2 regions of the Streptomyces sp. IBSBF 3136 genome follow, and region 1 is predicted to be linked to the other one. Evidence: riboswitches for the same ligand, from Rfam matches in the RefSeq annotation. Region 1 holds a riboswitch; the other holds the start of a gene.
The links. Region 1 has a riboswitch for cyclic di-AMP ahead of V7E45_RS07170 (M23 family metallopeptidase). Riboswitches for the same ligand answer to the same signal wherever they lie in the genome.
Positions count from the first base shown of each region.

Region 2: another riboswitch for cyclic di-AMP. It lies ahead of V7E45_RS24050 (C40 family peptidase); the one in region 1 lies ahead of V7E45_RS07170 (M23 family metallopeptidase).

Region 1 is NZ_JAJSZC010000021.1:6,357-10,358, reverse strand. Features, by position in the region: gene V7E45_RS07180 (tyrosine-protein phosphatase) at 1-70, opposite strand, end outside; gene V7E45_RS07175 (alpha-galactosidase) at 244-2,340, shown strand; cyclic di-AMP (ydaO/yuaA leader) riboswitch at 2,656-2,813, shown strand; gene V7E45_RS07170 (M23 family metallopeptidase) at 2,818-3,777, shown strand.
Region 2 is NZ_JAJSZC010000120.1:13,906-17,907, reverse strand. Features, by position in the region: gene efeU (iron uptake transporter permease EfeU) at 1-746, shown strand, start outside; gene efeB (iron uptake transporter deferrochelatase/peroxidase subunit) at 785-2,056, shown strand; cyclic di-AMP (ydaO/yuaA leader) riboswitch at 2,256-2,425, shown strand; gene V7E45_RS24050 (C40 family peptidase) at 2,434-3,624, shown strand; gene V7E45_RS24045 (hypothetical protein) at 3,656-4,002, opposite strand, start outside.

The DNA.
Region 1 (4,002 bases):
GCCCGCCCACGTCACGGAAGTTGCGTACGGCGGCCAGCTCCGGCTCGGTCGACGGGACCTGCTGCGTCACGGGGGCTCCTTTGCGGCTCGCTCCCGCCGGCGCGGCTCGGCGACGGGCACTGCGTCGACGATACGACATCGATTTCCTCGGGCAATGAGTTGTCCACAGGCGTTGCCAGCGGGGGCCACCCGACCTGATGATGTTCGCACTTGAGCGGATCTGTTGGCACCTGTGAGGTCTCGATGGTGGACATCGCCGAAAACGGTCGTACGTGGCTCCTCTCGGGGCCCACCAGCAGCTATGCCCTGCATCTCACCGGGGCGGACGAGCTGCTGCACCTGCACTGGGGGCCACGGATCGCGCTCGCGGACGCCGAGGAGCTGGCGGAGCGCCCGCTGCCCGGCTACTGGCCCTTCGAGTCCCCGCTCGACGGCCACGAGGAGTACCCCGTCGAGGGCGGCCCCCGCTTCGTCCGCCCCGCCCTGTCCGTGCGCACCGGTGAACGACGCGGCACCGAATGGCGCTTCGTGTCCTACGAGACCGGGCCCGACCCCGACACCGGCGCCGGCACCGACGAGCTGCGGCTGCGCTTCGACGACGACGGCGTGGCGATCACCCTGCACCACCGGATGCGCGGGGACGTGGTGGAACGCTGGGTGACCGTGGCCAACGGCGGGGACGCGCGCGTGGAGCTGCTGCGGGCCGACGCCGCCACCTGGACCCTGCCGGAGCGCGAGGGCTGGCGGCTGTCCCAGCTGCACGGCCGCTGGGCCGCCGAGTCCCTGCTCACCACCGCCCCCCTCACCTACGGCGAGAAGGTCATCGGCAGCCGCCGCGGCCACACCGGCCACCAGCACCTGCCCTGGGTCGCGCTGGACACCGACGCGACCGAGGAGCGCGGCGAGGTGTACGGCTGCGCGCTCGGCTGGTCCGGCTCCTGGCGGATCGCCGTCGCGCAACTCCCCGACGCGCGCGTGCAGATCACCGGCGGCGCCGGCTGGGACGACTCGGGGCTGCTGCTCCTGGAGCCGGGGGAGTCGTACACCACACCCGTCTTCGCCGGCCTGTGGAGCGACGGCGGCTTCGGCGGTGCCAGCCGCACCTGGCACGCCTACCAGCGGGACCACGTGATCCCGGACGCCGCGCGGGACCGGCCGGTGCTGTTCAACTCCTGGGAGGCGACCGGCTTCGGCATCTCGGAGGACCAGCAGGCCGCCCTCGCCCGGCACGCCGCCGACATCGGCGTCGAACTGTTCGTCGTGGACGACGGCTGGTTCGGCGCCCGCACCGGCGACCGGGCCGGGCTAGGCGACTGGACGCCCAACCCCGACCGCTTCCCGCACGGGCTGAAGCCTTTGGCGGACCAGGTGCACGGCCTCGGCATGCAGTTCGGCATCTGGGTCGAGCCCGAGATGGTCAACGCCGACAGCGACCTCTACCGGGCCCACCCCGACTGGGTGCAGTACCAGGCGGGGCGCAGGCGGACGGAGCTGCGCAACCAACTGGTGCTCAACCTCGCCCGCGAGGACGTCCAGGAGTACCTGTGGGGACAGCTGGACGCCCTGCTGTCCAGCGCCCCGATCGACTACGTGAAGTGGGACTTCAACCGCTGCTTCACCGACGCCGGCTGGCCCGGGGAGCCGTATCCGCAGCGCCTGTGGACCGACCACGTCCGCGCCTTCTACGCGCTGCTGGACCGGTTGCGCGCCGCCCACCCCCGGGTCGCCTTCGAGTCCTGCTCGGGTGGCGGCGGCCGGATCGACCTCGGTGTGCTCAGCCGCACCGACCAGGTGTGGACCTCCGACAACACCGACCCGCTCGACCGGCTCGCCATCCAGCACGGCTTCAGCCAGATCCATCCCGCGCGGGTGATGGCGGCCTGGGTCACCGACAGCCCGAACACCCAGCTCAACGGCCGGGTCAGCTCGCTGCGGTTCCGCTTCGTCAGCGCGATGGCCGGGGTGCTCGGCGTCGGCGGCGACCTCACCGGGTGGACCGGCGAGGAGCTGGCCGAGGCCCGCCGGTGGGTGGAGCTCTACAAGGAGATACGCCCGGTCGTCCAGCGGGGCGAGCTGTACCGGCTGCTGCCCCCGGCGGGCGGGCAGAGCGCCGTCCAGTACGTCCTCGGGGACGAGTCGGTCGTCCTCGCCTGCCTCCAGGCGCAGCACTACGGCGAGCCGGTACCGGCGCTGCGGCTGCGTGGACTCGACCCCACCGCATCGTACGAATGCCGCGAAACGGGCGAAGTGTATCGGGGTGCGGTCCTGTTGCACCACGGCCTGCGCACCGGCCTCAAGGGCGACCTGGACGCCACCGTCCTCCGGCTGCGCCGCGTCTAGCCTGCCTGCCCGCCTGTCCGAATCGCCGTATTCCTCCAACTCGATCCGGATTGGCGGAGGGTGGCGGACGGGGGCGTGAGGAGCGTCATAGCCGTGACCCAGTGTGGCGCGTCATGTGCACGTAATTCCGGTGCGGACGAGGGAATTCGACACGACGCGCCGTCCGGAATTCACACAGAGTGACCGTACTTTCCCGAATTGGATCATCTGGGGGGCTCCTGCCGAGACCAGGTTGCTTGTCCGGCCACGTCCCGCTCGCTTACGTTCGCCACCAATCCGGACGGAACGCCGAATCCTGCCGCCGCCCGGAGTCCCCACACACATGACCCGTGTTCGGCAGGAGCGGGGGACCCCTCAGGTACGACTGCCTGTCCCGGTCTCCGGGGCACAGGCTCGGGGTGCAGCCGCGGTGAGCGGCCGGGCAGCTCCAGCCCGAACCCGACAGCTCACCTCGCAGGCGCCGGAGAGGAACGCGCCATGCCCGCGAAGGGTAAGCACCGACGCCCCAGGAACCGGCGTCTCAGCCGCTCCATCGCCGTCGCCGGAACCGGCGGTGCCGCACTGGCCCTGCCGCTCCTCGGGGCCACCGGAGCGCACGCCGCCACGCCGCAGACCGCTCCCGGCGGGTCGGCCCGGTCCCTGCCCGCCGTGCAGAACGCGGCCGCGGAGAAGGCCGCCGCGCAGACGGGCCAGGGCGCGCGCAGCTACACGGTGAGGACCGGGGACTGCCTGGCGAGGATCGCCGACGAGCAGCACGTCGAGGGCGGCTGGCAGCGGCTCTACCAGGACAACCGGCAGGCCGTCGGCGCGGACCCCGCGCTGATCCACCCGGGCCTGAAGCTGTCCCTCGGCGCGAAGGCGGACACGGCGCACACGGCGCACACCGAGTCCTCCGCGGCTTCGAGGACGTCCTCGCGTCCGCGGCCGGCCCCGTCCGCCCCGGCAGCGCAGCCGGCCCCCTCCGCCCCGGCCGCCCAAGCGGCTCCTGCGGCGCAGGCCGCCCCGGCCGAGCAGGCTGCTCCGGCCGCCGGCTACACCCTCCCGGTCACCGGCGGCACCATCGGCACCGGCTACCACGTGCCCGGCAGCATGTGGTCCAGCGGCCACCACACCGGCGTCGACTTCGTCGTGCCGACCGGCACCCCGGTCAAGGCGGTCGCCGCCGGCACCGTGGTCTCCGCCGGATGGGGCGGCGCCTACGGCAACCAGGTCGTCATCAAGCTCGGCGACGGCTACTACGCTCAGTACGGCCACCTCTCCCAGCTCTCCGTGTCGGCCGGCCAGACCGTGACGGCGGGTCAGCGGCTCGGACTGTCGGGCGCCACCGGCAACGTGACCGGCCCGCACCTGCACTTCGAGATCCGCACCACCCCGAACTACGGGTCGGACGTCGACCCGGTCGGCTACCTCCGCTCGCACGGCGTCCCCGTCGGCTGAGGAGCACCCCACGAACCATCTCCCTGACGCACCGAAGGCCGGCCCCCCGATCCCCGGGACCGGCCTTCGGTGTGTCCCGCACGAGCCCTGCTCGCGGTGTGTCGGGCCGCGGTGTATTCCCGCGTGCCGTCTGTCGGGGAAGTGGCTTATCTCACCGTCCGTCAACCCCGTATTACGGTCGCGTAGGTCACATAAAAAGGTGAATCATGGTCCGACGTGGCAGAC
Region 2 (4,002 bases), on a different contig from region 1:
ACCTCGCCGCGCCCCTGAAGGCGTACCGCGCCCACGTCGAGCAGGGCCTGACCACCCTCGTCGGCCAGACCCGCACCCTGGACCACGACATCGAGGCCGGCCACCTCGGCAGGGCCCGCACCGACTGGCTCACCGCCCACCGCACCTACGCCTCCCTGGGCGCCGCCTACGGCACCTTCGAGGACTTCGACCGGAAGATCGACGGGCGGCCCGACGGTCTCGCGAACGGCGTACGCGACAAGGACTTCACCGGCTTCCTGCGCGTCGAGCACGGCCTGTGGCACGGCGAGTCCGCGAAGGACCTGCGGGCCCCCGCCCGGCAGCTCGCCGACGCGGCCGAGGGCCTGCGCAGGGCCTTCCCGGGCCAGGAGTTCGACCCGGGCGACCTGCCGCTGCGCGCCCACGAGATCCTGGAGAACACCCTCCAGTTCGAGCTGACCGGCGACACCGACCAGGGCAGCGGCACCACCCTCGCCACCGCCGACGCCAACCTCGCCGGCACCCGCGAGCTGCTCACCGTCCTGCGGCCACTGCTCACCAGCCGCGCCCCCCGGCTGCTGCCGACGGTCGACGCGGACATCGCCCGGCTGCAGAAGCTCCTGGACGCAGCCCACGACGGCGCCCACTGGACCCCCGTCGACCGGCTCGGCCCGGCCGGCCGGCAGCGCGTCGACGGCGCCACCGGACAGCTGCTGGAAGACCTCGCCCCGATCCCGGATCTCCTGGAGATCCGCAAGTCCGCCTGATGAGCACCGAGCACCCGCGAACGGAAGGAACCCCTTCGATGTCCACTGCCGAGACGCCGGCCTGCCCCGCCGGCCCCGCCCGCCGCTCCTTCGTGCGGACCGCGCTGGGGGCGTCGGCCGCGGGCGCGGCGCTGGCCGGCGGCGGCTTCGCGCTCGGCGAGAGCGGCGGCACCGCCCGGGCCGCCGGCGCGGCCACGGACGGCGCGGCGAAGGTGCCCTTCCACGGCGTCCACCAGGCCGGCATCGTCACCCCGGCCCCGGCCGCCGCGACCTTCGTCTCCCTCGACGTCATCGCCGACGACCGCAAGGGCCTCACCGACCTGCTGCGGACCATCACCGAGCGGGCCCGCTTCCTCACCTCCGGCGGCACCCCCACCGACCTCGGCGTCGGCGCGCCGCCCTCCGACAACGGCATCCTCGGCCCCGAGGTCCCCGCGGACTCCCTGACCGTCACCGTAGGCGTCGGCGCCTCCCTCTTCGACGACCGCTACGGGCTCGCCGGGGCCAGGCCCGCCCGGCTCACCGCGATGCGCACCTTCCCCAACGACGACCTCGACCCGGCCGAGTGCCACGGCGACCTGTCCCTGCAACTGTGCGCCGGCAGCCAGGACACCGTGCTGCACGCCCTGCGTGACATAGCCCGGCACACCCGGGGCGCCATGCAGATCAAGTGGCGCGTCGACGGCTTCCAGAACGCCCCGCGCCCCACCGGCGCCCAGCGCAACCTGCTCGGTTTCAAGGACGGCATCGCCAACCCCGACGTCGGCTCGGCCCGCGAGACGAACCGGCTCATCTGGGTCGGCGACGGCCAGGGCGAGCCGGCCTGGGCCACCGGCGGCAGCTACCAGGTGGTGCGGATCATCCGGATGCTCGTGGAGTTCTGGGACCGGGTGTCGCTGACCGAGCAGGAGAAGATGTTCGGCCGCCGCAAGGACACCGGCGCACCGCTCGACGGCGCCAGGGAGACCGACGTCCCCGACTACGCCAAGGACCCGCACGGCACCGCCATTCCGCTGGACGCGCACATCCGCAAGGCCAACCCGCGCACCGCCGGAACCGACGACTCCCGCATCCTGCGCCGCGGCTACAACTACGACCGGGGCGTGGACAAGGTGGGCAACCTCGACATGGGCCTGGTCTTCTGCTGCTACCAGCAGGACGTCAGGCGCCAGTTCGAGGCCGTGCAGACCCGGCTGATCGACGAACCGCTCGTCGACTACATCTCGCCGACGGGCGGTGGCTACTTCTTCGCCCTGCCCGGGGTGCGGGACGCGAAGGACTGGCTCGGCAGGGGCCTGCTGTCCGCCTGACCGCCCGACGAGGGAATTCGGGACACTTCCCGCCAAGTCCCGCCACATCACGGCAGACGGGCCGCGCGCCACGGCGGAGCTGAGCGAAGGTCACGAAAATGTATCGGGCATATCACCCACCAACCTTCACAGCGGCCCCACGACTTGGCTAGCGTTCCGGCCAGGTCGTGCGACCACCACCGGCGAACGTCGCCGGGCCGCGCGGCCTCCGCCGAGTCCGGCGCGCCCGCGGGCGACCGGAGCCGGGGACCCACCGACCTCGGGGTGAATCGGCCCGGCTCCCTTCGCGGGAGCGGGCCGTAGGGCAACCCTTCCGAACCACCCGCCCGAACCCGACAGCTAACCCGGTAGGCGGAACACGGAAGGAGTCGCCTGCATTGGCGTCGCACCGCAAGTCCCGCCCCACGGGCACCCGGGTGTCCGGCATACGCACCCCCGTCCTCGCCACAGCCGCCCTCACCTCCGTGGCGCTGCTGTCCCAGACCGCCGAGGCCACCCCCTCCGCCGACGGCAGGCCGAGCGTGGAGGAGGTGCAGAAGAAGGTCGACGACCTGTACCGCCAGGCCGAGTCCGCGACCGGGAAGTACGACGCGGCCAAGGAGCGGACCGCCGAGGAACGCAAACGCGTCGACACCCTGCTCGACGACGTGGCCAAGCGCACGGCCACCCTCAACACGGCACGCGAGGAACTGGGTTCGTTCGCCGCGGCCCAGTACCGGACCGGGGCCGTCACCCCCGGCACCGCGACCTTCCTGCTCGCGGACTCCCCGCAGGACTACTTCGACCGGACGCAGCTGATGAACCGGCTGACCTCGCGCCAGAAGGGCATGGTGGACGACTACGTCACCGCGCAGGCCGCCACCCTGAAGACGCGCCGCAAGGCCGTCACGAGCCTCAAGTCGCTCACCCGGTCGCAGAACGACCTGAAGACGGCCAAGTCCACCGTCCAGGAGAAGCTGTCCGCCGCACGCAAGCTGCTGTCCACGCTCACGGCGCAGGAGAAGGAACGCCTCGCGGCGATCGAGCGGCAGAAGCGGCAGGAGGCCGCGCGCAAGGCGGCGGAACTCGCCAGGAAGCAGGCCGCGGCCGCGCAGGCGGCGAAGCAGCAGGGCCCCAGCACGTCCTCGGGCTCGTCGTCGGACTCCGGTTCCGGCACGTCCTCGGGCTCCTCCTCCGGCTCGGGCACCTCCACCTCGGACAGCACGTACGCGGCCAAGGCCGCCAAGGCGCTCGACTTCGCCCGCGCACAGATCGGCAAGCCCTACGTCTGGGGCGCGACCGGGCCCGGCTCGTACGACTGCTCCGGACTCACCTCGGCCGCCTGGAAGGCCGCGGGCGTCACCCTGCCGCGCACCACCTACGACCAGGTCGACGCCGGCACCACGGTGTCCCTGACCGACGCCCAGCCCGGCGACCTCGTCTTCTTCTACGACGACATCAGCCACGTCGGCATCTACATCGGCAACGGCATGATGATCCACGCCCCCAAGCCGGGTGCCTACGTCCGTGAGGAGTCCATCTACTACGGCGGCGCGTCGATCATCCACAGCGTGGTCCGCCCGGCCTGAGGTCCCCTTCGACGCCCGGGGCCGGCCGCCGTCACCCCCGTATCCCCAACTCCTCCCGCCACTTGATCAGCTGGCGGGTCGGATCGCCCGTGTACGACCAGGGGGTCCGGGTGGCGCGCCGGCCCAGCAGGCGCAGTACGTCCGCCGCGACGTCCGGCGTGCCGGCCAGACAGGCCGCGTGCGCCAGCTGGTTGAGGTCGCGCAGCTCGGTGGGGGCCACCTCGCCGTCCGGACGGACCCGCACCCAGCGCTCCCAGGTGCGCCGCACGTCGTTGACGGCACTGTCGTGGTCCCAGTGCCGGCCGACACCGACCGCGCCGCGCATCCCGTGGGCGCCGTCCAGGACGTAGCGGTACTCCTCCACCCGGGCGTACTGCA